2 regions of the Variovorax sp. GW821-FHT09D07 genome follow, and region 1 is predicted to be linked to the other one. Evidence: riboswitches for the same ligand, from Rfam matches in the RefSeq annotation. Region 1 holds a riboswitch; the other holds the start of a gene.

Evidence for each region. Region 1 has a riboswitch for S-adenosylhomocysteine ahead of ahcY (adenosylhomocysteinase). Riboswitches for the same ligand answer to the same signal wherever they lie in the genome.
Region 2: another riboswitch for S-adenosylhomocysteine. It lies ahead of metH (methionine synthase); the one in region 1 lies ahead of ahcY (adenosylhomocysteinase).

The regions. Positions count from the first base shown of each region.
Region 1 covers NZ_JBWKOY010000006.1:61,576-77,209, forward strand. Annotated here, with positions in the region: gene AC07OX_RS21520 (ABC transporter ATP-binding protein) at 1-272, shown strand, start outside; gene AC07OX_RS21525 (ABC transporter permease) at 281-1,123, shown strand; gene AC07OX_RS21530 (hypothetical protein) at 1,209-2,399, shown strand; gene AC07OX_RS21535 (DNA methyltransferase) at 2,396-3,436, shown strand; gene AC07OX_RS21540 (ABC transporter permease) at 3,621-4,424, shown strand; gene AC07OX_RS21545 (peptide chain release factor 3) at 4,425-6,053, opposite strand; gene AC07OX_RS21550 (GNAT family N-acetyltransferase) at 6,120-6,713, opposite strand; gene AC07OX_RS21555 (alpha/beta fold hydrolase) at 6,739-7,812, opposite strand; gene AC07OX_RS21560 (hypothetical protein) at 7,809-8,252, opposite strand; gene AC07OX_RS21565 (alpha/beta fold hydrolase) at 8,297-9,226, opposite strand; gene phaP (TIGR01841 family phasin) at 9,249-9,746, opposite strand; S-adenosyl-L-homocysteine riboswitch at 9,998-10,066, shown strand; gene ahcY (adenosylhomocysteinase) at 10,132-11,571, shown strand; gene AC07OX_RS21580 (TlyA family RNA methyltransferase) at 11,577-12,410, shown strand; gene metF (methylenetetrahydrofolate reductase [NAD(P)H]) at 12,421-13,245, shown strand; gene AC07OX_RS21590 (septal ring lytic transglycosylase RlpA family protein) at 13,299-13,931, shown strand; gene AC07OX_RS21595 (23S rRNA (adenine(2030)-N(6))-methyltransferase RlmJ) at 13,942-14,901, opposite strand; gene AC07OX_RS21600 (hypothetical protein) at 15,064-15,634, shown strand, end outside.
Region 2 covers NZ_JBWKOY010000007.1:36,276-51,909, reverse strand. Annotated here, with positions in the region: gene AC07OX_RS23080 (6-hydroxynicotinate reductase) at 1-52, opposite strand, end outside; gene AC07OX_RS23075 (ferredoxin--NADP reductase) at 372-1,145, shown strand; gene AC07OX_RS23070 (TetR/AcrR family transcriptional regulator) at 1,172-1,939, shown strand; gene AC07OX_RS23065 (amidohydrolase family protein) at 1,894-3,093, shown strand; gene AC07OX_RS23060 (GtrA family protein) at 3,122-3,535, opposite strand; gene AC07OX_RS23055 (glycosyltransferase family 2 protein) at 3,546-4,535, opposite strand; gene AC07OX_RS23050 (ArnT family glycosyltransferase) at 4,532-6,289, opposite strand; gene metH (methionine synthase) at 6,390-9,152, opposite strand; S-adenosyl-L-homocysteine riboswitch at 9,175-9,250, opposite strand; gene AC07OX_RS23040 (esterase/lipase family protein) at 9,383-10,438, shown strand; gene AC07OX_RS23035 (lipase secretion chaperone) at 10,450-11,361, shown strand; gene AC07OX_RS23030 (PACE efflux transporter) at 11,383-11,820, opposite strand; gene AC07OX_RS23025 (LysR family transcriptional regulator) at 11,922-12,842, shown strand; gene AC07OX_RS23020 (SH3 domain-containing protein) at 12,849-13,613, opposite strand; gene AC07OX_RS23015 (homocysteine S-methyltransferase family protein) at 13,692-14,741, opposite strand; gene AC07OX_RS23010 (histidinol-phosphate transaminase) at 14,798-15,634, opposite strand, start outside.

The sequences.
Region 1 (15,634 bases):
AGGCGCTGCGCGCGCAGGTGATGGCCGAGCGCCGGCTGGTGGTCGACTTTGCACAAGATGCCACGCTGCCCGCGCAGGTCGACGGCGCCACCGTGCATTCGCGCGACGGCCAGACGCTGGTGCTCGACTTCGACCCCAAGCAGACCCCCGCGCCCGCGCTCATCGCGCGCATCGCCGGCGCGCACGCCGTGGAAGACATCCGCCTCGAAGGCCTCGCGATCGAAGCCGTGATCGCGCGCTTCTACGCCATGCACGGAGCGGCCGAGGCGTGAGGCCGGCGATGGGCCCGCGCGATCTCGCCCGGCCGTATGTCGCGGCGTTCGTCTCGCGCTTCCTGCAGATGCTGCAGTACCGCACCGCGGCGCTCGCGGGCTTTGCCACGCAGTGCTGGTGGGGCGGCATCAAGGTGATGGTGTTCGCCGCGTTCTACAGCGGCAGCGCCATCGCGGGCGCGGCCTCGTCGATGACGCTGGCCCAGGCCATCACCTATACCTGGCTCGCGCAGGGCCTGCTGGTGCTGATGCCCTGGCTCGGCGACCCCGAAGTGGCGCAGGCCGCGCGCACCGGTGCCGTCGCCTACGACCGGCTGCGCCCGGTGGACGCTTACGCGCTGTGGTTCGCGCGCACGGCCGGCTGGATCGCGGCGCGCCTGCTGCCGCGCGTGGCACTGATGGCGGCCTTCGCGGCGGTCGCATTGCCGCTGGTCGGGCTGGGCGACTGGGCCTGGCAATTGCCCGCCAACGCGGTGGCCGGCGCGGCGTTCCTGCTGTCGGTGGGGCTGGGCCTCTTGCTTTCGACCGCGATGGTGATGCTGCTCAACGTGGCGACCACGGCGGCGCTCAACGAGCGCGGCATCCAGGCGGTGGCGACGCCCGTGGTCATCGTGTTCTCGGGCAACCTGCTGCCGCTGGCGCTGCTGCCCGACGCCTGGCAGACCGCGCTGCTGGTGCAGCCGCTGGCGGGGCTGTTCGACATTCCGGCGCGGCTGTACTTCGGGCACCTGAGCGGCTGGCATGCGCTGGGCGCGCTGGGGCTGCAGTGCTTCTGGATCGTCGCGCTGGTCGCGTTCGGGCGGATGGCGATGGGGCGCACGATGCGCAGTCTGCAGGTGCAGGGTGGCTAGGGTGACGGGCGCGCGCAGGGAGCCACTCCCGCCCTCGGAGGCAGCGCTGTCGTATGGTGGCGGGTGCGACAACCCCGCCCCTGCCATGCGCCCCGTCATTCCCGTTGAAGCCGATGCGCCGACGCCCCTCGCCGTGCGGACCGTGACCTGCGCGATCGACCAGATCGCCGTGGCCGATCTGCCGCGCAGCGCGAGTTCCCCGCTCTTCGAACGCCTTCGCCGCTCCGTGCGCGGGGTGACCCTTCGCACGCCGCCTTCGAACGAGGCCGCGCGCTGGCACACGCACACGATCGGCGGCGTCGCGCGGCGCCTTGCGCAGCCCCTCACGTTCACGCCATACGCCTCCGTGAAGCCTTGTTCGGCACGTTGCGGCTTCTGCTCGGAAAACCTGCGCAAGACCGAGGGTGGAACCTCGGCGTCCCGGCTGCGTCCGGCGCCCGACTACTTCGACGGCCTGTCCCGCGCGCTGCGCGCCTTGCGCGGCGTGCCGCTGTCGTGGTCGCTCTCGGGCCTGGAAACGAGCGACGACGCCGACTGGATGCTTCGGCTGCTGCACACGCTGGCCGCGGGCGAAAGCGAAGGCCCGGTGGTCGAGGACCGTGTGCTCTATACCAACGGCGCAGGCTTTGCCGGCCCGCAGGGCGAGGCGCTGCGGCGCGCGCTGCAACGCTTCGAAATGAGCTGGCTGGAGCTGTCCCGCCACCACCACGACGGCGCGGTCAACCAGGCCATCATGCGGTTCCGGCCCGAGGTGGCCATCGGCGATGCCGCCGTGTTCGAACGCACCGCGCGCCAGCTCGCCGATGCGGTGGCGCTGCGGCTCGTGTGCATCCTCCAGCGCGGCGGCGTCGCGCAGCCGACCGACGTGGCCGCGTACCTCGCGTGGGCACGGCAATGCGGCGCCGGGACCGTCGTCTTCCGGGAGTTCTCGCGGCTCGACGAGGGCTATCGCGACAACGCCACCGCGCGCTATCTGCGCACGCAGCGGGTCTCGATGGACGCGCTGCTGACGGCCTGCCTCGACGACCCCGACATCTCGCGCGGGTGGACCCTCGAAAGCCTCACCGAGGGCTACTACTTCTGGAACCTGCGCCTGCGCACCGACAGCGGCCTGACGGTCGTCTTCGAAAGCGCCGACTACGGCGCCATGCACGCGCGCCATGCGACCGGCGATGTCTACAAGCTCGTCTACTTTGCCGACGGACAGCTGTGCGCCGGCTGGGAGCCGGGGCACGACGTGCTGCTCGACACGCGCACCGCGAAGGCCTGTCCATGAGCAGTCACAGCTGGCTGATGCTCGACCATGAATCGCCGCGCTACCGCCTGCCGGACGGCCTGCGCGCGCGGGACCCGATGGGCGGGCGCGATTGCGGATGGCTCGAGCAGATGCTGCCCTTCGTGCGCCGGTTCTCACAACCGGGCGACACGGTGTTCGATCCGTTCGCCGGCTTCGGCACGACGCTGCTCGCGGCGCGCCTTGAGGGCCGACGGGCTTTGGGCTGCGAAGTCGATGCCGGCCGCATCGACCTCATCCGCGAGCGGCTGGCGCGCCACGGCTTCGCCCACGGCACGACGCTCCTGCATGCCTCGTGCGATGCGCTCGAAGACGCCGCGCTCCCGCCCTTCGACCTGTGCCTGACGAACGTGCCCTACTTCGGTTGTCGCTGGACCGGTGCGCAGGCAACCTCCCAGCTTTACGACAGCCCCAGCTACGCGCAGCACCTCGATGGCCTGCGCAATGTCTTCCACCGCGTCCGCGCCGGATTGCGCGAGGGCGGTGCCTGCATCGCGATGGTGGAGAACCTCCGGATCGGCGATCGCGTGCTGCCGCTGGCCTTCGATCTCGCCCGCATCCTGGGTTCGCTCTTCACGATGGAGGAGGAGCGCGTGCTGGTCTATCCGCACGACGCGGAAGACAGCGACACCGATGCCCGCACCGACCGGCGCCACGAACACGCGCTGGTCTTTCGCAAGCAGCGCGAGCGCATCGACCTGCCGGCCACCGCCGCGCTGCTCGATGCGATGCGCGCCGCAGGACACGTCTTCACGCTGTTCGGCAGCTTCGCGCGCTGGCAGCAGGACCCACAAGGCCCGCCGCCCGCAGACGCCGACATCCACGTCGACGCCGACCCGCAGCGCCTGGACGCCCTGCTGCGATGGCTGCGCGGGCAGGGCTTCTCGGTGACGAGCTGGGGCGACCCGGTCACCGGACCCCTTCACCTCGACAGCTACCGCGACCGCTTCTACTTCCGAGCCGACCGCATCGATGCCCGCGGCGCATTGATCAGGCTCGACATCTGCTACGAGCAATGAGCGGCATGACGCAATCCGCACAGCGGTGGACCGACCCGCACCACGACCGCGCTCGGTGTGCGCAGGACACCGGGTGCTTCCCGCAGCGAAATCAAGGAGGAGGGCGAAGCCCGGGGGACATTCGCGGAGGGAAGTACCCGGTGGCCTGTGCACGCGCCCTGAACAGCGGCGGGGGCCATTGAAGATGGGCGCCCTCCCTCTCTTCTTCCGCCTCATGGCCGCCTCCATCAGCGGCCAGGCCAGGTACCCCGCGTCCGCCTTGCTGTTGACCCTCGGCCAGTTCCTCGGAACAGGCATCGAGGTCGTCGCCGTCTGGGCGCTGTTCCATCGCTTCGGCGAGGTGCAGGGCTGGGGCATCGGCGAGGTCGCGCTGTTCTACGGGCTGGTGAACTGCATGTTCGCCCTCGCCGACGCACTGGGCCGCGGCTTCGACGTGCTGGGCACCGAGTTCCTGCGCACCGGCACCTTCGACCGGCTGCTGCTGCGCCCACGTCCGCTCGCGCTGCAGCTCATGGGCCACGACGTGCGCATCAGCCGGCTGGGCCGTCTGCTGCAGGGCCTGCTCGTGCTGGCCTTCGCGACCGTGCAGGCCGACATCGCATGGACGCCCAGCGCCGTGGCCGTCGCGCTGTTCGCCCTGGCCGGTGGCATCGCGCTGTTCCTCGGCATCCTCGTGCTGCAGGGCACGCTGTCGTTCTGGACCGTCGAGAGCCTGGAAATCGCCAACGTGCTCACCTACGGCGGCGTGCAGGCGGCGCAGTACCCGCTGGCGCTCTATGCGCAGTGGTTCCGCCGCGTGCTGACCTTCATCGTGCCGCTGGCCTGCGTGGCGTACTACCCGGTGCTGGCGATCCTGGGCAAGCCCGACCCGCTGGGCGCACCGGCCTGGGTGGGGTGGGTGTCGCCGCTCGCGGGTTTCGTGTTCCTCGCGGCGGCGTTCGGTGCGTGGCGCCTCGGGCTGCGCCACTACACCTCGTCGGGCAGCTGATCAGCCGGCGCTCTGCAGCGCCAAGCCCGCGTGCTCGCGCAGCGGATGGAAGTGGATCTTCGGAAAACGCTCCTGCGCCAGCCGCACGTCGTACGGCGAGGTGCACAGGAAAGCCAGCGTGTCGGCCGCATCTTTCGCCATGCGCACCGGGTAGGCGTGGACGAACTCGCGCAGCTCGGCCGGGGTGTCGGCCGTGATCCAGCGCGCGCCCGTGTACTGGCAGCCTTCGAGCCGCACGTCGGCGTCGTACTCGGCCTTCAGGCGGTGCTGCACCACTTCGAACTGCAGCTGGCCGACGGCGCCCAGCAGCATCGGGCCGCCGACTTCGGGGCGGAAGACCTGGATCGCGCCTTCTTCGCCGAGCTGGGCCAGGCCCTGCTGCAGCTGCTTGGTGCGCAGCGGGTTCTTCAGGATGACGGTCATGAACAGCTCGGGCGCGAAGAAGGGCAGCCCGGTGAACTGCAGGTTCGCGCCGTCGGTGATGGTGTCGCCCAGCTGCACGCCGCCGTGCGTGGTGAAGCCCACGATGTCGCCGGCGTAGGCCTCTTCCACCGCCTCGCGGCGCTGGCTCATGAAGGTCACGACGCTGGTGGGGCGCAGCTCCTTCGCGGTGCGCTGCACCTTCAGCTTCATGCCCGGCGTGTACTTGCCCGAGGCCATGCGCACGAAGGCGATGCGGTCGCGGTGGTTGGCGTCCATGTTGGCCTGCACCTTGAAGACCACGCCCGCGAAGTCCTTGTCCTCGGGCTGGATCTCTTTCACCACCGGCTGGCGGTTGACCAGCGTGGTGCTGGTGCGCGACTGCGGCGAGGGCGCCAGGTCGACCAGCGCGTCGAGCACTTCCATCACGCCGAAGTTGTTCACGCCGGAGCCGAAGAACACGGGCGTCTGCTTGCCGGCCAGGAAGGCCTCGCGGTCCCAGGTGGGGGAGGCGCCGGTGGCCAGTTCCATGCTTTCCATGGCGTGCTCGAAGTCAGCGCCGAAGCGCTTGACGAGCGTGTCGCGCTCGCTCAGCGGAATGGTCTCGAAGTCGTGCGGCAGCCGCTCGCTGCCCGACTCGAACACCGTCATCGCCTGCGTGCGCAGGTTCATGATCCCGCGGAAGCTCTTGCCCTGGCCCACGGGCCAGGTCATGGGCACGCAGGGCATGCCGAGTTCGCGCTCCACCTCGTCCAGGATGTCCAGCGGCTCGCGCACTTCGCGGTCCATCTTGTTGACGAAGGTGATGATGGGGGTGTCGCGCTGGCGGCAGACCTCGATCAGCCGGCGCGTCTGCGCTTCCACGCCGTTGGCCGCGTCGATCACCATCAGCGCCGAGTCGACGGCGGTGAGCACGCGGTAGGTGTCTTCCGAGAAGTCCTTGTGGCCGGGCGTGTCGAGCAGGTTGATCACGTGCTCGCGGTACACCATCTGCATCACCGACGAGGCCACCGAGATGCCGCGCTGCTTCTCGATTTCCATCCAGTCGGAGGTGGCGTGGCGCGAGGCCTTGCGCGCCTTCACCGAGCCGGCGATCTGGATCGCGCCCGAGAACAGCAGCAGTTTTTCGGTCAGCGTGGTCTTGCCGGCGTCAGGGTGGGAAATGATCGCGAAGGTGCGACGGCGGCGGGTTTCGGCGAGAAAAGACAAGGTGGGCAATCTGCAGGGGAATCCCCCGATTTTAGGAGGCCGCCCCGCCAACCCCGGGCTGTAGGCCTAAAACGCCTCCGTCACCCCGTACGCCCGCATCTGCGCCTCGACCTGCGCCGCGTCCTGGCTCAGCACCACGAGGTCGTGCGCCTTGCCCTCGCGGTCCTTCACGTGGCGCGTCAGCAGAGCCTCGGGCCGGAAGCCCAGGGACTGGAAGACGGCGATGGCGCCGCGCTGGTCGACGGTCATCTGGGCGACGATCTTTTCCTGCCCATGCGCGAAGGCCAGTGCGCAGCCCTCCTGCGCCAGCTGCTGGCCCAGGCCGCCGCCGCGCAGCGTGGGCGACACCAGCACGCGCAGCTCGGCCACGTGGCCCGACCACGAGTGCGGGTCGCGGATGACGGCGGCGCAGCCCAGCACGGCGCCGTCGCGCACGGCGAGCACGCTGTCGATGTCGCCGCGCTCGATGGCGCGGACCCAGGCGGCCATCACCTTGGGCTCGGTGATGTCGCGCGGCAGAAAGAGCAGGTCGTGCGCCGGCAGCGCCTGCGCGAAGGCCAGCACGGCGGGGGCGTCGGCGCCGGTCATGAGGCGCAGGGCGATGTCGCCGTCCGCGTGGGCGACGGTGCGCGGGTAGGTGCGGGAAGAAGATGCGGTCATGAGCGTAGGGGGATGGTTGTGTTCGTCAGGTGGAGCGCACGCCCAGCCACTCGTCGAGCTTGGGCCACAGCCGCCGCACGGCGTTGGTGCCGGCCGCCAGGCTCACGTGGCCGCCCTTGAGCACCACCTCCTCCTTGTCGGTGGAGCCGATGCCGGCGATCAGCGGCTGCCCCGCCTCGTAGGGCACGATGTGGTCGTGCTGCGCCAGCGCGTGCAGCACCGGCACGGTGATGTTCTTCAGCAGCACGGGGCGCCCGCCGAGCACCAGCTCGCCCTTGTGCAGCTTGTTGTCCCACATGAGCTCCTTCACGGTCTGGCGGAAGTACTCGCCGGCCAGCGGCAGCATCTCGGCGCCCCAGCGGTCGAACATGCGGTACGACTTGACGAACTCGTCGTTGGCCATGTTGTCCCACAGCTGCACCAGCCCGGCGCCGCGCCCGGCGGGGCGCAGCATGTCGAAGGAGGCGAACAGCATCTCGGGCGGCACGTTGCCCACGGTGTCGATGAGGCGGTCGACGTCGAAGTAGCGCCGGTCGGACCACGCATGAAAGAGCTTCATGCGGCTGAAGTCGATCGGCGTGGTGAAGAGCGCGAGGTTCTTCATCGGCCCGCCGGGGTGCAGCGCCGCGTACAGCGTGGAGAGCACGCCGCCCATGCAGTAGCCGGCGATGGTCACGTCTTCCTCGCCCGAGTCTTCCTGCACGCGGCGGATCGAATCGGGAATGAAGTCGAGCACGTAGTCCTCGATGCGCAGGCGCTTCTCGTCGGGGCGCGGTGCGTTCCAGTCCATCACGTAGACGTCGTAGCCCTTGAGCAGCAAATACTCGACCATGCTCTGGCCCGGCGCGAGGTCGAAGATGTAGGCGCGGTTGGTGGTGGCCATCACCATCAGCACCGGCACGCGGTAGATCTCGTCGACCATCGGGCGGTAGTGGTACAGGCTCAGCGTGCCGCGCCGGTGGATCTCGTCCTTGGGCGTGAGGCCGACGGCCGGCGCGGTCGAGGTCAGGAAGTCCAGCCCCTTGATGTTGCGCTGGATCGTGCGCTCGATCTCGCCGCGGATGTCGGGCAGCTGGAAGGTGTCGGGCGGCGCGCTCATGGGCGGCGCTTTCCGGCGGGGCGTTTCTTGGGGGCGGCGGTCTTGGCGGCCGGTGCAGGCGCCGCCGCCGCTGCGGGCGGTTGCTTGGTCCGACGCGGCCGGGGCGGCGCAGTGGCCGTATCAGCGGTCCGCGCGGCAGGGCCGGCCCCGCCTTCCAGCGCGCGGCGGATGCCCGCCAGGTGGTCGTCGATGCGGTGCAGCTGCTCGCCCAGCGCCTGCAGGTCGGCGCGCGTGGGCAGGTTCAGCAGCGTGAGGTAGCGCGCCATCAGGTCGCCCACCGCCTTCTGCGCAGTGAGCGAGGCGTTCATGCCGCCGTGCATGCCCTGGCGGAACGGGTCCGAGGCCATGGCTTCGTTGGCGAATTCGTTGGTGCTTTTTTCCCACTGGGCCGTGAGCTCGCGCCACAGGGCCATGGGATCGAGGGACGGAAACTGGCTCATGAAAAACACCTCCGTCTGGGTTTCTTGTCGTTGTCTCTTTTTCTTCAGTGATCGTCGCGCCGCGCCGCCCGTGCGGTGTGCGCGGCGATGGCCTCGATGATCTGCGGCCACATCGCGATCGGCAGCGCATGGCCCATGCGCGGGATGCGCAGCAGCGTCGCGCCGGGAATGGCCTCGGCCACGTCGATGCCGCAGGCCACGGGCACCAGCGGATCGACGTCGCCGTGGATCACCAGCGTGGGCACCTGCACCGCGCGCAGCGCCGGCTTGCGGTTGCCCGATGCGAACACGGCCGCCAGCTGTCGCGCCACGCCGCCCGGGTTGAGGCCGCGCAGGAAGGCCAGTTGCGCGCGCTCGGCGTCGCGCGCCTCGTCGAGCGGAAAGGCGTCGGGGCCGCGCAGCACGCGCCACAGCTTGGCGTGGTGCGGCAGGTAGGCCTCGAAGCGGGTCGGCGCGGGCGCGAACAGCACCGCCAGCGCCTCGGGCGTGGGCGGCGGCAGGGCCGGGTCGCCGGTGCTCGACATGATGCTGGTGAGCGAGCGCATCCGCCCCGGGTGATGGATGGCCATCTCCTGCCCGATGGCGCCGCCCATCGACGCCCCCACGACGTGGGCGCGCGCGATGCCCAGCGCGTCGAGCAGGCCGGCGCAGTCGTCGGCCATGTCGCGCAGCGTGTAGGGCACCTGCAGCGGGCGCCCGGCCATGGCCTGCAGCATCAGCGCCTGGATGTCGGGCACGCCAGCGTGCGGCAGGTGGGTGGAGTGGCCGATGTCGCGGTTGTCGAAGCGGATCACGTGGTGGCCGCCGGCCTGCGCCAGGGCGGCGCAGAACGCGTCGTCCCAGGCGACCATCTGGGCGCCGAGGCCCATGACCAGCAACAGCGGCGGCGCCTCGGGGTCGCCGAAGCTGTCCCAGGCCAGTTCGATGCCGTTGGCGCGGGTGCGCCGTTCGGTGCGGGGCGCGACGGCGGTCATGCGGGCCTTTCTTTGCTTCTTGTTACTTGCGCTGCAGCAGCTTCGTGACCTCGTCCACGTTGGCCTGGATGCGCTGGCGCACCACGTCGAAGGCATCGGCCTGCGACTTGGCGGCCAGGGTGGCCAGCTCCTTGATGTCGTCGACGGCGCGCTGGAACGACTGGCGGCCCAGCTCGTCGAGCTTGGCGAGGTTTTCCTTCGGGTCCTTGCCCGGCATCGCCTTGGCGGCGGTCTGCCATTCGGCGATGGCCGTCTTGATCATCTCGGTCTGTCGCTGCACCACGGTCTGCAGGCCCTGGTAGGACTTCTCGTTGGCCTGCATCAGCGCCTGCAGGTCCTTGCGGCCGCTGTCGAGCAGCTTGCCGGCGCCGCCGGTGAGGTTCAGGTTCTGCAGGCGCTCGGCCATGCCCTTGAGGTTCTTCATCGGATCGAGCATGTCCGCGGCGGACGGCGCCGCCTGCTTCGCGCCGGCGCTGCTGGCGGTGGTTTTTTTCGCGGCGGCTTTCTTGGCAGTGGCCATGGTGCGGAATCTCCTGTGTCGGGTGATGAAAACAATCGAACGGGTGGATGCAGGCAGCGGCCGGGCGGCCGGGGCCCGCCGCCACGATACGCCGGGCCGGCGCGGCTCAGGGCGCTCCAAGCGCGGATTTGCCTGCGGAGTTTCCCGGGGTGGCCTGCGCCGCCCGGCCCGGCCTGGCGGTCGCCCGCGCTTTCCGTGATGTGGGATGCCCCGGTCGATTGGCGGGCCGGGCGGCCGCGACTACAATCCGGCGCTCCGAGGAGCGTTGCAGCGCCGTCAGGCGTGAGGCTCGGACCACATCGCAACCACGCTCACCCGCTGTTCTCGCGGTGAGTCTTTCTTCCCCGTACGCAGTGGCATCTTTCAAACCAGTTTTGGAGTTCACATGAGCGCTGTACTCAAGCCCACCCCCGTCTCGACCGCCGACCAGGCGATTGCCGACCTGTCCCTTGCCGCCTGGGGCCGCAAGGAAATCAAGATCGCCGAAACCGAGATGCCCGGCCTGATGGCCATCCGTGAAGAGTTCTCGAAGGGCCAGGCCCTGAAGGGCGCGCGCATCACGGGCTCGCTGCACATGACCATCCAGACGGCCGTGCTCATCGAGACGCTGCAAGCCCTGGGCGCCGAAGTGCGCTGGGCCTCGTGCAACATCTTCTCGACGCAGGACCACGCCGCCGCCGCCATCGCCGCCGCCGGCACGCCGGTGTTCGCCATCAAGGGCGAGTCGCTGAAGGACTACTGGGACTACACCCACGCCATCTTCGACTTCGGTCCCAAGGGCTCGAAGGGCGAAGGCCCGAACATGATCCTGGACGACGGCGGCGACGCCACGCTGCTCATGCACCTGGGCCAGCGCGCTGAAAAAGACCTGGGCGTGCTCGCCAACCCGACCAGCGAAGAAGAACGCATTCTGTACGCCGCCATCAAGGCCAAGCTGGCCGTGGACGACACCTGGTACACCCGCAAGTCCGCTGAAATCATCGGCGTGACCGAAGAGACCACCACCGGCGTGCACCGCCTGAACGAGATGAGCGCCAAGGGCACGCTGCTGTTCCGCGCCATCAACGTGAACGACTCGGTCACCAAGAGCAAGTTCGACAACCTGTACGGCTGCCGCGAATCGCTGGTGGACGGCATCAAGCGCGCGACCGACGTGATGATCGCCGGCAAGGTGGCTTGCGTGGCCGGCTACGGCGACGTGGGCAAGGGCTCGGCCCAGGCCCTGCGCGCCCTGAGCGCCCAGGTGTGGGTCACCGAAATCGACCCGATCAACGCCCTGCAAGCCGCGATGGAAGGCTACAAGGTCGTGACCATGGAGTACGCCGCCGACAAGGCCGACATCTTCGTGACCACCACCGGCAACCGCGACGTGATCCGCCACGAGCACATGGCCGCCATGAAGGACCAGGCCATCGTCTGCAACATCGGCCACTTCGACAACGAGATCGACGTCGCGTCGATCGAGAAGTACGAGTGGGAAGAGATCAAGCCGCAGGTGGACCACATCACCTTCCCGAACGGCAAGAAGATCATCCTGCTGGCCAAGGGCCGCCTCGTGAACCTGGGCTGCGGCACGGGCCACCCGAGCTTCGTGATGTCGTCGTCGTTCGCCAACCAGACCATCGCCCAGATCGAGCTGTTCACCAAGCCCGACGCCTACCAGGCCGGCAAGGTCTACGTGCTGCCCAAGCACCTGGACGAGAAGGTCGCGCGCCTGCACCTGAAGAAGGTCGGCGCCATGCTCACCGAGCTGACCGACTCCCAGGCCGCCTACATCGGCGTGGACAAGAACGGCCCTTACAAGCCGGACACCTACCGCTACTGATCCGCGTGCGCGCCGATCAACTGTTGGTGGAGCGCGGCCTGGCCGCGTCACGTTCGCAAGCGGTCCGGCTCATCGCCGGCGGCATGCGCTGGCGTGACGCGGGCACGGGCGACGCGTGGCGCAACGTCGCCAAGAACAAGGACGAAGTGCCCGAGTCGGCCGAGCTCGAGCTCGCCGACGCCGCCGAGGCGCGCTACGTGTCGCGCGGCGGCCTCAAGCTCGAAGGCGCGCTGAAGACCAGCGGCGTGGACCCGACCGGCAAGCTCTGCCTGGACGTCGGCCAGTCGACCGGCGGCTTCACCGACTGCCTGTTGCAGCATGGCGCTGCCAAGGTGGTGGGCGTCGACGTCGGCCACGGGCAGTTGCATGCGCGCATGCGCGAGGACGAACGCGTGGTCGCCATCGAAGGCGTCAATGCGCGGGCGCTGTCGCCGGCTGACCTGCAGGTGGACGATGAAGAAGACGCAGAAGCTGGCGAGGCGCTCGAAGTCGTCGACGCCCCGGCCGAGCCGCGCTTCGATCTCATCGTCGGCGACCTGTCGTTCATCTCGCTCACGCTGGTGCTGCCGGCCGTGGTGCAGTTCCTGGCCGACGACGGCCAGTTGCTGATGCTGGTCAAGCCGCAGTTCGAGCTGCAGCCCGGCCAGGTCGGCAAGGGCGGCATCGTGCGCGACGAGGCGATGTACGCTGTGGTCGAGAAGCGCCTGCACGACGCCTGCGCGGCGCTCGAGCTGAAGGTGCTGCGCTGGTTCGACAGCCCGATCGCCGGGGGCGACGGCAACCGCGAGTTTTTCATTCACGCCGTTCGTGCTGCTGCCAAGGCGGGCGACGGTTCCTAAGGAGACGCAGGTGCGCCTTCCGCTGAGTTTTGAATTCTTCCCGACCAAGACGCCCGAAGGCGCGGTCAAGCTGCGCGCCGTGCGCCAGCAGCTGTATGCGCGCAAGCCGCAGTTCTGCTCCGTCACCTACGGCGCGGGCGGCTCCACGCACCAGGGCACCTTCGGTGCGGTGCAGGAGATCCTGGCCGAAGGCGTGGACGCCGCCAGCCACTTCTCGTGCATCGGCGCCACGCGCGCCACCGTGCGCGAGCAGCTGGCCGAGCTGAAGGCCATGGGCGTGAAGCGCCTGGTGGCGCTGCGCGGCGACCTGCCCAGCGGCTACGGCATCGGTGGCGAGTTCCAGTACGCGAGCGACCTCGTCGCCTTCATCCGCGAGGAGACCGGCCGCGACTTCCACATCGAGGTGGCCTGCTACCCCGAAGTGCATCCGCAGGCGCGCTCGCCCGAAGCCGACCTGCAAGCCTTCGCCACCAAGATGAAGGCGGGGGCCGACTCGGCTATCACGCAGTATTTCTTCAGCCCCGAGGCCTACTTCCGCTTCGTCGACGACGCGCGCAAGCTGGGGCTCGACACGCCGATCGTGCCGGGCATCATGCCCATCACGAGCTCGACGCAGCTCATGCGTTTCTCGGACGCCTGCGGCGCCGAGATTCCGCGCTGGATCCGCCTGCGGCTGCAGGGCTTCGGCGACGACACGGCCTCCATCAAGGCCTTCGGCCTGGACGTGGTGACCGACCTGTGCGCGCGCCTGCAAGAAGGCGGTGCACCCGCGATCCACTTCTACACGATGAACCAGTCGGCGGCCACGCTGGCGATCCTGGAGCGCCTGGATTGAGAGGGCTGCGCGCGGTCGCCGTCGCGGTCTCCTGCGTGCTCGCAGGGTGCACCATGCCGCCTGCCACGCAGGAGAAAGACGCGGACACCGCCGCCGCGCCGGCGGCGTCCGGCAAGCGGCTGCAGCCGCTGGGACGCGGCCTGGCCGTGCCGCCCGGCGCCGCCCCGCGCTCGGCCGTGCCGTCGGTGCGCTACGACCTCGCGGTGTCCGGCACCGGCGAGTCGCTGGACGATGGCGTGCCCGGCGATGAGCCGCGCGAGATCTTCGAGCGTGGTGGCGCGTCGTGGTACGGCATCCAGTTCCACCAGCGCAAGACCGCCAACGGCGAGCGCTTCGACATGGGCGCCATGACGGCGGCCCACAAGACGCTGCCCTTCAACACCCGCGTGTGCGTGCGCAGCCTGGTCAACGGCAGCGAGGTGCTGGTGCGCGTCAACGACCGCGGGCCCTTCACGCCGGGCCGCATCATCGACCTGAGCCGCGCCGCGGCCGACCGCATCGGTCTCACGAGCATGGGCATCAAGCAGGTGGCGCTGTCGGTCATCGACCGCGAGGGCATGCGCTGCGGCGGCGAGGCCGTGGCGGGGGGCGAGCTGCAGGTCGTGCCGGAGGCGCCGACCTCGCGCGTGCGTGCACCGGCCCCTGCGCGCAAGCGGGTGATCGTGCCGCCGCGCAAGCGCCGCTGAGCGGCCGGCCTCAGCCGCCGCTCTCGAGCGAGTAGGCGGCGTTGCGGTCCTGGGCCAGCCGCTCGGCCAGCTGGGGCAGCGCCTCGGCCAGTTGCGCCTTCAGCGTGTAGGGCGGGTTGATCAGGAACATGCCGCTGGCCGGCAGGCCCGGGCGCTGCGTTTCGCCCGAGGCGGCGTCCTTCGTGATCTTGCTCGACTTGACCGTCAGCGTGGCGTGCAGCCACGGCTTGCCGGCCTTGGTCGCCATCGTCTTCAGGCGGCGCGGCAGGTCGTGCGCCTCGGGGCGCGGAATGATCGGGTACCAGACGGCATACGTGCCCGTGGCGAAACGCTTGAGCGCCTCGGCCGCGAAGTCGAGCACACGGCCGTAGTCGGTCTTCATTTCGTAGCTCGGGTCCATCAGCACCAGTGCGCGGCGCGAAGGCGGCGGCAGGAACTTGGTGGCGCTGCCGAAGCCGTCTTCGGTCAACACGGCGATCTGCCGGCCGGCTTCGAGCTGCGCGATGTTGGCGCCAAGCGTGCGCGAATCGGTCGGGTGCAGCTCGAACAGCTTGAGCTTGTCGTGGTCGCGCAGCAGGTGCTGCACGATGAACGGCGAGCCAGGGTAGACGCGGGCGCCGCCCTTGGGGTTGAAGTCGTGGATCACGCTCAGGTAGCGGGCGATGGCTTCGGCAACCGGCTTTTCCTCGGCGGGGGCTGCCGCTTTCTTGCCAGCCGTTTTCGTGGCTGGCGCGGGCGTTTCGGCCGCTTTTGTCGGCGCGGGGAAGAAGCGCAGCACGCCGTCGGCCGCTTCGCCGCTGGTGCCGGCGTAGTCGCCGTCGAGCCGGTACAGGCCGGCGCCGGCGTGGGTGTCGACGACGGTCAGCGCGGCGTCTTTTTCAAGCAGGTGGTCGAGGGTGGCAATCAGGACCGTGTGCTTGAGCACGTCGGCGTGGTTGCCGGCATGGAACGCGTGGCGGTAACTGAACATGGAATGAGGCCTGAAAAAGTGGAAAGGGGAGCGCTAGACTCGCGCGGCGCTACATTGATTTACAAAACACAACGAGGGGCAGCAATGCGAGGAGCCGGATGGCGATTTTGGGGCCTGTGCGTCGGCGCGGGTGTTTTGTCTATTTTGACGGGCTGCGCTTCCGTGACCCACGGCACCACGCAGAACGTGAAGGTCGAGACCCTGTCGCCCGAGGGCAAGGTGGTCGACGGCGCCCGCTGCCGGGTCTCCAACGACCGCAATGATGCGGTGGTGCGCTCCGGCCTGACCCTGCCCGTGCGGCGCTCGGGCGAGAACCTGAACATCGAATGCACCCAGTCCGGCCTGCCGCCGGCCCGCGGCCAGGCGATTTCGCGTGTCAACGTGGGCCTGGTCGGCAACGTGATGATCGGCGGCCTGGTCGGCGTGGCGATCGACACCGGCACCGGCGCGGGCTTCAACTACCCGAGCTGGATCCAGCTGATCTTCGGCGAGGTGCGCAGTTTCGACCGCAGCGCGCAGACCGGCGACGAGGCGACGACTGGCATGAAGATCGGTACGACCGAGATGGCGGCAGCGCCGGCGCCGAAGACGGCTGCGGCGCCTGTGCTTGCGCCCGCGCCGGCCGTGGTGGCGTCTCCGCCTCCTCCTTCTCCTCCCGTGGCGGTCGCACCGGCCGCTCCGGTGCGCCCCGCGCCTGCAGCGCCGTCCGCCGCGCCCGACGCCCGCGTCTCGA
Region 2 (15,634 bases), on a different contig from region 1:
CCAGGGGCATGTCGATGCCGGGCAGTCCGTCTGTCTTGGTGTGTTCAGTCATCGGGGCGATCTCGTGGTGTGGTGCTGTCGGAGCGGGTCTTCAGGCCCCGGAGGTTTGCAACAAACGTGCCGTGCAGGTGCTTGTGCGGCGGCTTTCGTTTGTGTAGCATCCCCTACACTTTCATGTTGCGTTCACTACATCAAAGGTCAATGTAGCAAACAGGCCCGATGCTTGCAATGGTGTTTTCTCGCGGTGTTCATCGGGGTTTTTCCGACCAACGACAATGGAGGGTTGCTAGCCGGCCGATGGCGGACGCCCCAAAGGCGTGCATTTCGGCTCAGCCACCCTTTTCTGTCTTCAACCAACACTTGAGTTCTGTATGAGTGCATTCAGCGAAGAACGCGTCCTGAGCGTCCACCACTGGACCGACCGCCTGTTCACCTTCACCACCACGCGCGACCCGGCGCTGCGCTTCTCGAACGGTCATTTCACGATGATCGGCCTGAAGGTCAACAACAAGCCCCTGCTGCGCGCCTACAGCATCGTGAGCCCCAACTACGAGGAGCACCTGGAGTTCCTGAGCATCAAGGTGGAAGACGGCCCGCTCACCTCGAAGCTGCAGCACATCCAGGTGGGCGACACCGTGATCGTGGGCCGCAAGCCCACCGGCACGCTGCTCATCGACTACACGCTGCCGGCCAAGCGCCTGTACCTGTTCGGCACGGGCACCGGCCTGGCGCCGTTCATGAGCATCATCCGCGACCCCGACACCTATGAGAAGTTCGAGCAGGTCATCCTGGTGCACGGCGTGCGCCAGGTCGACGAGCTGGCCTACCACGACCTCGTGACCGACCACCTGCCCAAGCACGAGATCCTGGGCGAGATGATCGCCAAGCAGCTGCTGTACTACCCCACGGTCACGCGCGAGGAGTTCCGCAACCAGGGCCGCGTCACCGACCTGATCGAGAGCAACAAGCTCACCGACGACCTGGGCCTGCCCCCGCTGAACGTCGAGGAAGACCGCGTGATGCTGTGCGGCAGCCCCGGCCTGCTGGTCGACCTGAAGCACATCCTGGAAAAGCGCGGCTTCAAGGAAGGCAACACCTCGACGCCGGGCGACTTCGTGGTCGAACGCGCTTTCGCCGAGAAGTAAGCAATAGAAGAGGCGCTGCGCGCACGATGGCCGACTCCCGCTCCGTCAGCAAGCCCAAGCCCCAGCGCCGCACCGGCGTGCGCGAGGCTGCGGCCCAGGCCACGCGCGACAGCATCCTCAAGGCGGCGACCAAGGTGTTCGCCAAGTACGGCTACGACGGCGGCAGCGTGGAGAAGATCTCCAAGGCCGCCAAGTCGTACGACCGGATGATCTACTACTACTTCGGCAGCAAAGAGGGCCTGTTCATCGCGGTGCTCGAAGGCATCTACCAGCGCATGGACGACGCCGAGGCCGCCATTGCGCTCGACGCCTCGCGCCCCGTGGAAGCGCTCACCGAAGTCATCCGCTTCGTGCTCGGCTACTACCGCAAGAACCCCGAGTTCGTCACCCTGCTGAACACCGAGAACCTGCACAAGGGCCGGCACATCTCGAAGTCGCTGCGGGCGCGCGAGTACTCGTCGCGGGCGGTGGCCATCATTTCGGAAATCCTTGCCAGCGGCGCGGCCCAGGGCCTGTTCCGCACCGACCTCGTGGCGCGCGACATCTACCTGCTGATCGCGTCCACCGGCTATTTCTACACCTCGAACCGGCACACGCTCACGGCCTTCCTCGGCGAGCCGCTGGAGTCGCCGGAAGCCGTCGCGCACTGGGAAGATTTCGTGATCGAGACCCTGCTGCGCACCGTGCGCGCGGACGAGGTATCGGACAACCGCACCCCTTCCCCACCCCACGACGAGGACACAACGAAATGGCAGAAATCGCAGCCGGCGCAAAGTCGGGCAAGGTCGTCATAAAGAACATCGGGCTGCTGCTCTCGGGCGACATCGACAAGCCCATCCTCGACGCCGACACCCTGGTGGTGAACGACGGCCTGATCGTGGCGGTCGGCAAGGAGAAAGACTGCGACCTCGAAGGCGCGCAGACCGTCATCGATGCGCGCAAGACCTGCGTCGCACCCGGCCTCATCGACAGCCACGTGCACCCGGTGTTCGGCGACTGGACGCCGCGCCAGGGCCAGATCGGCTGGATCGACTCCACCATGCACGGCGGCGTGACCACCATGATTTCCGCTGGCGAGGTGCACCTGCCCGGCCGACCGAAAGACATCGTCGGCCTGAAGGCGCTGGCCATCACCGCGCAGCGCGCCTTCGACAACTTCCGCCCCGGCGGCGTGAAGGTGCTGGCCGGTGCGCCGGTCATCGAAAAGGGCATGGTCGAGAGCGACTTCAAGGAACTCGCCGAGGCCGGCGTGGGCCTCTTGGGCGAAGTGGGCCTGGGCTCGGTGAAGGCCGGCTACGAGGCGAAAGAGATGGTCGCCTGGGCGCGCAAGTACGGCATCCAGAGCACGATCCACACGGGTGGCCCGTCGATTCCGGGCTCGGGCCTGATCGACAAGGACGTGGTGCTCGAGGCCGACGCCGACATCATCGGCCACATCAACGGCGGCCACACCTCGCTGCCCGAGGCGCACGTGTGCGAGCTGTGCGAGAAGAGCACGCGCGCCATCGAGATCGTGCACAACGGCAACGAGAAGGTCGCCATCGCGGCGGCCAAGGCCGCGCTCGAACTGAAGTGCCCGCACCGCGTGATCCTGGGCACCGACGGGCCCGCGGGCTCGGGCGTGCAGCCGCTGGGCATCCTGCGCATGGTGGCGATGCTGTCGTCGATCGCGAACATCCCGGCCGAGCTGGTGTTCTGCTTCGCGACCGGCAACACGGCGAAGATCCGCAAGCTCAACTGCGGCCTGATCGAGGTGGGCCGCGCGGCCGACTTCGTGTTCATGGACCGTGCCCAGCATTCGCCCGCACCGGGCCTGCTCGAAAGCGTGCAGCTGGGCGACATCCCGGGCGTGGGCATGGTGATGATCGACGGTCTCGTGCGCTGCGGCCGCAGCCGCAACACGCCGCCGGCCACCGAGATCCCGGTGGTGGTGTCGGGCGGGCACTGAACCTGAGTGCACGCGCCCCGCGGCGGCCTCAGCCGCCGCTGCGGTGCGAGCGGAAGACCAGGTAGCGCGCCGAGAGAAAGTTGGCGCCCAGGCCCGCGATACTGCCCAGCGCCACGCCGAGCGCGGCGGCCCAGCGGCCTTCCACCCAGTGCAGCGTGAGCACGTAGGTGCCGTAGTTCAGCACCGCGCCGGCCAGCATGGTCGTGAGGTAGCCCAGGTATTCGCGCCAGACCGAACGCCCCGTGGCGGCGCCGGCCGCGCTCGCCGCGAAGGTGTAGCGGCGGTTGTAGAGCCAGGTGGTGGTGGCGGCGGCCAGGAACGACACGACGCGCGCGCCGTACCACCCCAAGAGCGGTGCCAGCAGGTAGAGCACCGTCACGTCCACCACGAAGCCGATCACGCCGGCCACGGCGAACGAGAGGAACTCGCGCCCGATCTTCATCGCGCCGCCGTCAGTGCGCGCGCAGGCTCTTGCGCAAGCTCTCGCGCACACAGGGCTGCGCCAGGTAGCGCAGCCGCTTGGCCTCCTGCCGGCCGAGCGTGACGGTGTGCATCACCACGCCGCAGACGAAGGACAGCAGCGCCGCCAGCATCGCGCCGGTGGCGAGCACCGCCGTGGGCAGCCGCGGCACCAGGCCGGTGTGGGCGTAGGTCATGAACAGCGGCACGGCCAGCGCGAGCGCTGCGATCGCGAGCACGGCCGCGACGATCGAGAAGAACTGCAGCGGCCGCTCGCTCACGAACAGCTTGCCGATGGTCTTCAGGATGCGCCAGCCGTCGCGGTAGGTCGACAGCTTGCTGTGCGAGCCTTCGGGGCGCGTGCTGTAGGCGGTGGCTTCCTCGGCGTAGGGCATGCGCAGCTCGAGCGCGTGCACGGTCAGCTCGGTCTCGATCTCGAAGCCCTGCGACAGGGCCGGGAACGACTTGGCATAGCGGCGCGAGAACACGCGGTAGCCCGAGAGCATGTCGGTGAGGCCGCCGCCGAAGAGCTGCGCCACGGTGCCCGTGAGCAACCAGTTGCCGAAGCGGTGGCCGGCACGGTAGGTGAGCGCGTCCTGGCCGTCGTCCACGCGGCTGCCGACCACCATGTCCAGGTTGCCCTCGACCAGCCGCGCGATGAGGCGCGGCGCGGCGGTGGTGTCGTAGGTGGCGTCGCCGTCGACCATCACGTAGATGTCGGCCTCGACGTCGGCGAACATGCGCCGCACCACGTTGCCCTTGCCGCGCGCGGCCACGTGCGTGACGATCGCGCCGGCCGCGCGGGCCACGGCGGCCGTGTCGTCGGTGGAGTTGTTGTCGAAGACGTGGATCTCGGCACCGGGCAAGGCCGCGCGAAAGCCCTCGATCACCTGGGTGATGGCCAGGGCCTCGTTGAAGCAGGGAATGACGGCGGCAATGCGCGGCATGGCGGACACGGGGGCGGGTCGGTGGTCGGTCGTCATGGGGCGGTCGTCGGAAGGAGTCGGTAGGCGCGGCTGCCGTCTTGGTCGTGCAGCAGGCCATAGTACTGGTCGAAGCCGGGCCGCACGCTGAGCACTTTCACCATCTCGGGCGACATGACGACGGTGGTGAAGCCCTCGGCCGCCAGCTTGCGCGCCGTGTCGCCGGGCGACATCAGCAGGTAGTCGCGGTAGCGCCAGCGCCCCAGCGTGTCGCCCCAGATCGGGTTGGGGCCGTAGTAGATCGCCTCGTTCAGCGCGATCTGGTAGACGCGGCCGGTCACGTTGCGGCGCACGTAGTCCATCACGCCGTAGCCGGGCACGTGCTTGCGCAGGAAGGCCTCGCGCGCCTCGGGCGTGAGCGAGATCATCGACACCTTGGTGGCCGTCTGGCCCACCGACACGGCGGCCAGCACAGCCAGCAGCAGCACCACGACCCAGTCGCCGACGCCGGCGCCGCTGCGCGGGCCGTCGGCAGCGACTGCAGCGGGCGCTGCGCGCAGGCGGCGCACGCCCGCCGCGATCCAGCCGAACAGCACCTGCCAGCCCACGGCGGCCGTCATCGCGAGCAGCGGGAACGAGGCCATGAGATAGCGCGGGTAGCGCGAGGTCACGACCCACACGGCCACCGAGTACAGGCAGAACCAGCCCGCCGCGCGCACGGCGGCGGAGCGCTTCCACCACACGCTGAAGGGCGCGAGGAACACCGACCAGATCAGCGCGTTGGGCATCTCGGCGTGGTCGCGCACGTCGGCCACCTGTTGCACGTAGTCGGCCGGCACCCATTCGGTGAAGCCGAACACGCGCGCGCCGATCGGGTTGAAGGGGTCGCCCGTCATGATGGCGTTGCGCGCGTACCAGTAGATGCACGGAATCAGGAAGCACAGCAGCGCCGGCGCCCAGGCCTGCAGCAGGCGGCGCTCGTGGCGCACCACGAACAGTGCCACCAGCGGCAGGAAGATCAGCGCCTGGTACTTGGAGCCCGCCGCCACGCCGAGGCAGAACGCCGCCAGGCAGAGCCAGCGCGTGCCGTCGCGCAGCGGTTCGGACTCGCGCCACCACCACAGCGCCACGAAGGCCGACAGCACGAACAGCGCGACGCCCATGTCGATCAGCGCGTTGGCGTAGTCGCCCATGCCCAGCCAGATGGCCGCGCCGATGCAGGCGGTGAGCCGGTTGGCATGCAGGATGCCCAGGCGGAAGATCATCAGCACCGACAGCGCGCCCGCCAGGGCGTTGAGGAAGTGCGGCAGCACGTCGTCGCCCACCTGCAGCGCGGCGGCGTACAGCAGGTTGTAGTTGTACGGGAACCAGGGGTAGCGCAGCCAGTCGTGGATGCCCAGCGTGCCCTGCTGCGCCACGAGGCGTGCATACGGCAGGTGGTACATCAGCTCGTCGAAGGCGGCCGGCGGCGCGAGCGGCGCCACCAGCGCGGGCAGCGCGACCAGCGCCAGCGCGATGGCGGCGATGCGTTCGAAGCGGGTCCACGGCGGCGTGGCGGGCGCGGCCGCGCGCAGCGCACGCACCTCGGCGCGCCAGCCGCGCCACTGCCACGCGGCGGCCGCGACGCCTGCGCCGATCAGGCCGAGCGTGGCCTCGCGGCGGAAGAGCCCGAAGATGGCCAGCGCCTGGAAGGCACAGATGTAAAGGCCGACGCCGAGCGCGGCCGACATGGCCGCCTCGAGCCAGGCGTCGCGGCGCGAGGGCGGGCGCAGGCGCGCGAGCACCGCGCGGCCGGCACCCCAGCAGGCAATCACGAAGATCGCGAACTGGGCGTAGTGCGCGGCGGCAAAGATCAGCTTCTGAATATCAACTCCCGTGGCCGGTCACTCCGGTCGCGCCGACCGGCCGGCAGGTTCAAAGGTTCGGCGCCAGCAGGCGCTCGAGCTCCGATTCGCTCGTGCGGCGCCGCGCGGCCTGGTCCTGCAACTGGTCGTGCCCGATCTTGCCGACGTTGAAGTACGTCGCATCGGGGTGCCCGAGGTAGAAGCCGCTCACGCTGGCGGCGGGCATCATAGCGAGGCTCTCCGTCAGGGTCATGCCAATGTCCGCGCAGTTCAGAAGGTCGAACATCGGGCCCTTCACGCTGTGGTCGGGGCAGGCCGGGTAGCCGGGCGCGGGGCGGATGCCGCGGTACTTCTCGGCAATCATGTCGTCGTTGCTCAGGCCCTCGTGGGGCGCGTAGCCCCACAGGTCGGTGCGCACGCGGTGGTGCATGGCTTCGGCAAAAGCCTCGGCCAGCCGGTCGGCCAGGGCCTTGAGCATGATGGCCGAGTAGTCGTCGAGGTCGTCGATGAAGAACTTCTCTTTCTTCTCGACGCCCAGGCCGGCCGTGACGGCGAACACGCCGACGTAGTCCTTCACGCCGCTGTCTTTCGGGGCGACGAAGTCGGCCAGGCAGCGGCTGGGGCGCATCACGCCGTCGATCATCTGCTTCTCGGTCTGCTGGCGCATGCCGTACCAGGTGAGTGCGACTTCGCTGCGCGTCTCGTCGGTGTACAGCTCGATGTCGTCGTCGTTCACGGTGTTGGCGGGCCAGAAGCCGACCACGCCGCTGGCGCTGAGCCAGCGCCCTTCGATGAGGCGCTTGAGCATGCGCTGGCCGTCGGCGTACACGCGCACGGCCTCGGTGCCGACGATCTCGTCCTTCAGGATGGCGGGGAACGGGCCGGCCAGGTCCCAGGTCTGGAAGAACGGGCCCCAGTCGATGTACTTGGCCAGCTCGGTGAGGTCGAAGTTCTTGAACACGCGCCGGCCGATGAACTTGGGCACCGTGGGCACGAAGTTCGCGAAGTCCACCGGTGTCTTGTTGGCGCGCGCCTTGGCCAGGGGCCACATCGGCACCTGCTTCTTGTTGGCGTGCTGCGTGCGCACCTTCTCGTAGTCGGCGTTGATCTCGTCGATGTACGCGGTGGCCTGGTCCGAGAGCAGGCTCTGCGCCACGCTCACGCTGCGCGAGGCGTCGGGCACGTAGACCACGGGGCCTTCGTAGTGCGGCGCGATCTTCACGGCCGTGTGCACGCGGCTGGTGGTGGCGCCGCCGATGAGCAGCGGGATCTTCTTGATGCGGAAGTGGTCGTCCTTCTGCATCTCGCCGGCCACGTACTGCATCTCTTCGAGGCTGGGCGTGATGAGGCCCGACAGGCCCACGATGTCCGCGCCCTCGACCTTCGCCTTCGCCAGAATTTCGTGGCACGGGACCATCACGCCCATGTTCACCACTTCGAAGTTGTTGCACTGGAGCACGACGGTGACGATGTTCTTGCCGATGTCGTGCACGTCGCCCTTCACGGTGGCGATGATGATCTTGCCCTTGGTGCGCACGTCGCGGCCCGCGGCCTCGTCCTGGCGCTTTTCTTCCTCGATGTACGGGATGAGGTGGGCCACGGCCGACTTCATCACGCGCGCCGACTTCACCACCTGCGGCAGGAACATCTTGCCCTGGCCGAACAGGTCGCCCACGATGTTCATGCCGTCCATGAGCGGGCCTTCGATCACGTGCAGCGGACGCCCGCCCTTGGCGAGGATCTGCTGGTAGGCCTCTTCGGTGTCTTCCACGATGAAGTCGGTGATGCCGTGCACCATCGCGTGCGACAGGCGCTGGTTGACGTGCACCGGGTGCTCGGGCGTGCCGCGCCATTCGAGCTTCTTGCTGTCGTCCTTGGCGCCGCTCTTGGCGGTCTCGGCCACTTCGACCAGGCGCTCGCCGGCGTCGGGGCGGCGGTTGAGCACCACGTCTTCCACGCGCTCGCGCAGCGTGGGTTCGAGGTCGTCGTACACGCCGACCATGCCGGCGTTGACGATGCCCATGTCCATGCCCGCCTGGATGGCGTGGTACAGGAACACGGTGTGGATGGCCTCGCGCACCGGGTCGTTGCCGCGGAAGCTGAAGCTCACGTTGCTCACGCCGCCCGACACCTTGGCGCCGGGCAGGTTCTGCTTGATCCAGCGCACGGCGTTGATGAAGTCGACCGCGTAGTTGTCGTGCTCCTCGATGCCGGTGGCAATGGCGAAGATGTTCGGGTCGAAGATGATGTCTTCGGGCGGAAAACCCACCTCGTCGACCAGCACGCGGTAGGCGCGCTCGCAGATCTCGATCTTGCGTGCGTAGGTGTCGGCCTGGCCCTTCTCGTCGAAGGCCATGACCACGGCGGCGGCGCCGTAGCGCTTGACCAGCTTGGCCTCGTGCTTGAACTTGTCCACGCCCTCCTTCATGGAGATCGAGTTGACGATGCCCTTGCCCTGGATGCAGCGCAGGCCGGCCTCGATGACCTCCCACTTGGAGCTGTCGACCATCACCGGCACGCGCGCAATGTCGGGCTCGCTGGCGATGAGGTTCAGGAAACGCACCATGGCGGCCTTGCTGTCGAGCATGGCCTCGTCCATGTTGATGTCGATCACCTGCGCGCCGTTCTCCACCTGCTGGCGCGCGACGGCCAGGGCGTCCTCGAACTGGCCGTTGAGGATCATGCGCGCGAAGGCCTTGGAGCCGGTGACGTTGGTGCGCTCGCCGATGTTGACGAACAGCGTGCCCTCGCCGATGGCGACCGGCTCGAGGCCGGACAGCTTCATGGGAGGGGGAGCGACGGGAGCGGAAACGGATGCGGGAATCTGGGACATGGCCTCACCTGCGGAAGAGTCGGACAGGCGAGCGTCGTTGTCGCCCCAAGCCTGACGATTCGCCTCTGTGGCGAACCGCTGCAACGCTCCTTGGGAAGTCGCGCATTTTAGGTCGATTCGATTGCGCCCTGGGAAAACCCCAGTTTTCATTCCTGCACGTGTCAACAGAATGCGCCCACCGTTTCTGAACGAACGTTCGTGTTTTTAACCAAACGTAAGGGAGTTCGCCGATGGCCAGGAAGTGGAATGTCCGGTTGCAGCATGCAGCCACCCCGATGCGCGCCGTGGCCCTGAGCTGCAGCCTCCTGGCCGCCGCGGCCCTCGCGGTTCACGCGCCACCAGCGCGTGCCGCCGCCGGCGACAGCGCCACGCGCGTCGAGGCCCGCGTCACCTCCGACACGGCGAAGACGAAGTACCCGATCGTGCTGGTCCACGGCCTGCTGGGCTTCGACAACCTGCTGGGGGTCGACTACTTCTACGACATCCCCGGCAGGCTGGCCGCCGCGGGCGCCAAGGTGTACGTGGCGCAGGTGTCGGGCACCAACACCTCCGAGATCCGCGGCGAGCAGCTGCTGCAGGAGCTCAAGACCATCCGCGCGCTGGAGCAGAACCCCACGCTCAAGTTCAACCTCATCGGCCATTCGCAGGGCTCGCCCACGGTGCGCTACGTGGCGGCGGTGGCGCCCGACATGGTGGCCTCGGTCACGTCGGTGGGCGGTGCCAACGGCGGCTCGAAGGTGGCCGACCTGCTGGCCAAGTTGCCCGAAGGCGGCATCGGCCAGACCCTGGTAGTGAAGGCCGTCGGCCTGCTGACGGGGCTGATCGGCTTTCTCTCGGGCAAGGACCCGAGCCAGCTGCCCGAGGTGCCGTTGAACGCGCTGGCCTCGCTGACCACGGCGGGCGGCGCGGCCTTCGACGCCAAGTTCCCGCAGGGGCGCCCCGCGCCGGGCTCGTCGTGCGACGTGAAGAGCGGTGCGGCCGTGGCCAACGGCGTGCGCTACTACTCGTGGTCGGGCGTGTCGACCAGCTTCAACCTCTTCGACCCGAGCGACACGGCGCTGTCGGCCCTGGGCAGCCTGTTCTTCTTCGGCGAGCCCAACGACGGCCTGCTCGCGGTCTGCACCACGCGCCTGGGCACCCACCTGGGCGACTACCGCCAGAACCACCTGGACGAGGTGAACCAGGCCTTCGGCAACACCTACGGCAGCCAGTTCCCGTACTACGAGAAGAAGCCGCCGGAGCTGTTCAGGGAACAGGCCGCGCGACTTAAGAGCGCGGGGCTCTGAGGACGCTGCGCATGCGCGGTGTGGCCTTGACCATCGGCGCGGTCGCGCTGGTGGCGGCGGGGACCGGCTGGCTGGCGCTCGGCCCCGGGGCGGTCGATGCGCCGCAGGCCGCCGCGCCCCGCGCCACGGCGGCGGTCGCGGTGCCCACCGCGCCTCGTCCGGCGCAGTCCACCGCATCGGCCCCCGACGCCCTGCTCACCAGCGACCTCATCACCCTCTTCGACCAGGTGCTTGCCGAAGCGCAGGCCGACAGCAAGGCCACGCTGATGGCCCGCGCGCCCGCCCTGCTCGCCCCGCGCCTGCGCGAAGACTGGCGCGTGCGCGCGCTGGGCCTGCTCGAGCGCTACGTCGACATGCAGGAAGCCCTGCGCACCTTGCAACCACCCGCGCCGGGCGACCCGGCCTTTCTGCGGCGCAGCCTGGAGGCGCGCGAGGCGGTGCGCCGGCAGTTCTTCGCGCCCGAGGAAATCGAAGGCCTGTTCGGCAACCAGATCCGGCAGGACCGGTTCATGGCCGAGAAGATGGAGTTGCTGTCCAACCCCGACCTCACGCCCGAGCAGCGCGCCGCGGCGCTGGCCCAAAGCGAGCAGGCCTGGCTGTCGCCCGCGCAGCGCGAGGTGCGCAAGGAGGCGGTGGCCCATCTGGACGTGATGCGCCAGACCGAGGCGCTGCAGGCGCGTGGCGCCAGCCCCCAGGAGCGCTTTGCCGCGCGCAGCGAGGCTTACGGCTACGAAGTGGCGCGCGGCCTGGCCACGCTCGACCAGGAAACCCAGGAATGGAACGCCCGGCTCGACCGCTACGCCAGCGCGCCCGAGGCCGAGCGGGCCCAGCTGCGCGAGACGCTCTTCAACGAGAACGAGCGCCTGCGCCTGAGCGGGGCCCTGGCGATGCGCTCGGCCGCCGCGTCCAAGCCGGCGAAGTGAATCGGCTAAGTAAGCGCAGGCTTACGCAGGCTGCGCTTCGCCCATGGCCGAGGCCGGCAGGCCGAACACGCGGTCGAAGGCCCAGTTGAAGACGAAGGTGTAGACCAGGAAGAACACCACCAGGCCCAGGTCCATCACCAGCGCCTGCCAGAGCGACACGCCCAGGCCCCAGGCCAGCATCGGCACCAGGAAGGCGATCAGGCCGCCCTCGAAGCCGATGGCGTGGGCGATGCGGCGCTTCAGGCTGCGCCCGCGCACCGCCTGGCGCGACTCCCAGCGCTCGAACAGGGCGTTGAAGGTCAGGTTCCAGATCACCGCGATCACCGAGGCCCCCACGGCCAGCAGGCCCGAGTGGCCGAGCCCCGCGTCCGACATCAGGGCCAGGCCGGCGCTGGCCGCCACGATGGCGATGCCCTCGTAGAGGGAGATGTAAACGATCCGACGCTGAAGGCCCTGCATGACTGTTTCTCTGTGTGTTTGACTGCGATGGAGGGACTTTATTTGCTTTTAGTTGATATAAAAAGTTAACTTATTTCAGTTTTATTGATAGATCGGGCGCCATGGCTTTCTCCAGCGACAACGTCGAGGTCTTCCTGGCCGTGCTCGACCACGGCTCTTTCTCGGCCGCCGCGCGGGCGCTGCGCAAGGTGCCGTCGGCCGTCAGCATGGCCATCGCCAACCTCGAGGCCGAACTGGCGCTGCCGCTGTTCGACCGCAGCGGCCGCGAGCCCCAGCCCACGTCCGCCGCGCGCTCGCTCGAACCGCAGGCGCGGCTGCTCGCGGCCCAGCTGCGGCAGTTGCAGGTGCAGGCGCTGGCGCTCACGCAGGGGCTGGAAGACCGGCTCACGCTGGCCATCGCGCCCGAGCTGCTGGCCGCGCCCTGGAGCGGGCCGTTGGCCGCGCTGGCCGACGACTACCCGCTGCTGCAGGTCGAGGTGCTGGCGGCGCCGCAGGCCGACGCGCTGGCGCTGCTGCACAGCGGCCGGGCGCAGCTGGCGCTGGTGTTCGAGCGCCCCAGCCTCGACGGCCGCGAGGGCTTCCAGGAGGTGGGCAGCGACACCATGGTGGCCGTGATGGCGCCCGAGCACCCGGTGCTGCGCGCGGCGGCCGGCGGGCGCCTGCGCGAGGAGCACCTGACGAACACGCGCCAGATCGTGGTCGCGGGGCGCGACCTGGCCACCAGCGACCCGCGCTTCGTGTTCGCCCGGCATGTCTGGCGCACCGACAACGCGCTGGCCGCGCTGAGCCTGATCACCGCCGGGCTGGGCTGGGGCTGGCTGCCGCGCAACTTCGCGCGGCCGCACGTGGCGGCGGGCGCGCTGGTCGAGATTCCGTTCGAGAACCTCAGCAACGGGCTGGACCTGTGGGTGGACGTGGTGTGGTCGCGCGAACGGCCGCTGGGCCTGGGCGCGCAGCGCTTCGTGGCGCTGATCGCGCGCGACCGGCAGGCGGCGGCCGGCATCGGGACGCCGGCCGTGTGAGCCGGGTCAATTCTTTCCGTGGCCGTGGCCGTGCCCGCCTCCACCGCCGTGCCCACCGCCCCCGCCGTGCGGACGCCCTCCTCCACCCCCGCCGCCCCCACCGGGCCGGCCCCCGCCCGGATGCGGATGCGACACGCCCGGCGGCGGCCCAGGCCGGAAGCCCGGCTGCGGGCGCGGCGGGCGGAACCCCGGGTCGACGGGCGGCCGGATGCCCGGCCCGTGCGGTGGACGGACCCCAGGTCCATGAGGTGGACGGACCCCGGGTCCGTGGGGCGGACGCACGCCAGGCCCCGGCCAGGGCCGCGGCTGCCAGCCCGGGTGCACGGGCGGCGGCGGGCGCCAGCCCGCGATCGGCGGCGGCGGGGGCCGGTGGCCCCACCAGCGCCGGTCGCCGTACCAGGGGCGGTCGCGGTAGTAGTCGGCCCAGTAGCTGCCGATCACGAAGCTCACGATCGGCACGCCGATGACCGCGCCGTAGGTGGCCAGCGGCACGCGCTGCTGCTGGTAGGCGTAGTCGAGGTTCCTGGCCCAGACCCAGCCGCGCCCGCCGTCGGGCAGCACCACGTCGCACCAGCCGTAGCCGCTGGTGCAGCCGACCACGTCGACCGGCTGCCCCGGCCCGAGCCGCGCCACCAGCGGGTAGTCGCCCGAGGGCCCGGCGCGCAGGTTGACCGCGCCGCGCGTGAAGGCCTGCTGCGCCGCCGCCGCAAGCGGCAGCAGCAGGACGAGCGCGCCCAAGGCAGCGCGGCGCAAGAAGGATGTGGCGTTCATGGGAGGCTCCTGTGCGCCCCAGCGTAGGCGTGGGGCGGGGAGCCGTCAATCAGCCGAGGGCGCGCGCGGCGCCCGGCGTCAGGCGGCTTCTTTGTAGAAGCCGTTGCTGTTCAGCAGGCGCCCCTTCGCAGGCGCCACCGCCGCACCGATCGCCGCGATGTGGTCCGGCGTGGTGCCGCAGCAGCCGCCCACGATGTTCACCAGCCCCTCGGCCGCGAACTCGTGCAGCAGGCGCGAGGTGACGTCGGGCGTCTCGTCGAAGCCGGTGTCGCTCATCGGGTTGGGCAGGCCGGCGTTCGGGTAGCAGCTGATGTAGGTGTCGCCCGCCACGCGCGCCAGTTCCTGGATGTAGGGGCGCATCAGCGTCGCGCCCAGCGCGCAGTTCAGGCCGATGGCCAGCGGCTGCGCATGGCGCACGCTGTGCCAGAAGGCGGTCACGGTCTGGCCGCTGAGGATGCGCCCCGACGCATCGGTCACCGTGCCGCTGATGATCAGCGGCAGGCGCTGGCCGCTGTTGTCGAAATATTCGTCCACCGCGAACAACGCGGCCTTGGCGTTGAGCGTGTCGAAGATGGTCTCGACCAGGATCACGTCGGCGCCGCCTTCGACCAATGCTTCGGTCTGCTCGTAGTACGCCGCGCGCAGCGATTCGAAATCGACATTGCGCGCGCCGGGGTCGTTCACGTCGGGGCTGATGCTCGCGGTCTTGGGCGTCGGGCCGAGGGCGCCGGCCACGAAGCGCGGCTTGTCGGGCGTGCTGTACTTGTCGCAGGCCGCGCGCGCCAGCTTGGCCGATTCGAGGTTCATCTCGCGCGCCAGGTGGGCCATCCTGTAGTCCTCCTGCGCGATGGTGGTGGCGCCGAAGGTGTTGGTCTCGATGAGGTCGGCGCCGGCCGCGAGGTAGGCCTCGTGGATGTCGGTGATGACGTCGGGGCGCGTGAGCGACAGCAGCTCGTTGTTGCCCTTCACGTCGCGCTCGAAGTCCTTGAAGCGCTCGCCGCGGTATTGCTCTTCGGTGAGCTTGAAGCGCTGGATCATCGTGCCCATCGCGCCGTCGAGGATGGCAATGCGGTTGGCGAGGATGCCCGGCAGCGCCTGGCCGCGGGTATAGATGAGGGGCTTGGTCATGTCCGCGATTGTAAAAACCCCGGTCTGGCCCGGCGCGCAGGCGGGTCTTGCCGGCGTCAGCCTTGCCCGCCCGCGATCTCCGCCAGCGCCTGCACGAAGCGCGCGTTGTCCGCGTCGGTGCCCACCGACACGCGGATGAAGGTCTCGAACCCCGGCTCCTTCCAGGGCTTGACGATGATCCCGCGCGCCAGCAGGGCCTCGTTGACCGGCGCGTTGGGCCGCCCGAGGTCGACGAACAGGAAGTTGGCCGCCGAAGGCGCGATGCGCAGGCTCGGCCAGACCGACCCGGCCAGGGCGCGAAGCTGCGCCGCCAGCGCCTCGCGCTGCTGCACCGTGCGCGCCACCGCCTGTGCCATGAAGGCCTCGTCGCCCCAGGCCGCCAGCGCCGCGGCCTGCGCCGCCAGGTTCACGTTGAAAGGCGTGCGCACGCGGTCGAGCAGCTGCACCAGCGCCGCGTCGGACGCAATGCCGTAGCCCACACGCAGGCCGGCCAGGCCCCAGGCCTTGGAGAAGGTGCGCAACACGATCCAGGGGGAGCGGCCTTCGCCGGCCGCCTGCCATGCGCGCAGCAGGGCGAGCACGTCGGGGTAGCCGGGCGCCAGCCGCGCATATTCGTAGTAGGCCTCGTCCACCACCAGCAGCGTGCCCGCGGGCACCGCCGCGAGCAGGCGCGCGAAGTCGCCGGCATCGAATATGCAGCCGACCGGGTTCGAGGGGTTGGCCAGCATCACCACCTTGGGCCCGCGCGCGAGCGCCGCGCACCAGGCCTCCAGGTCGAAGCCGAGTTCCGGCGTGAGCGTCAGCAGTTCGACCTGCGCGCCCATCATGCGCGGGTAGATCTCGTGCAGGCCGAAGGCCGGGCGCTGCGTAAGCACGCGGTCGCCCGGCGACAG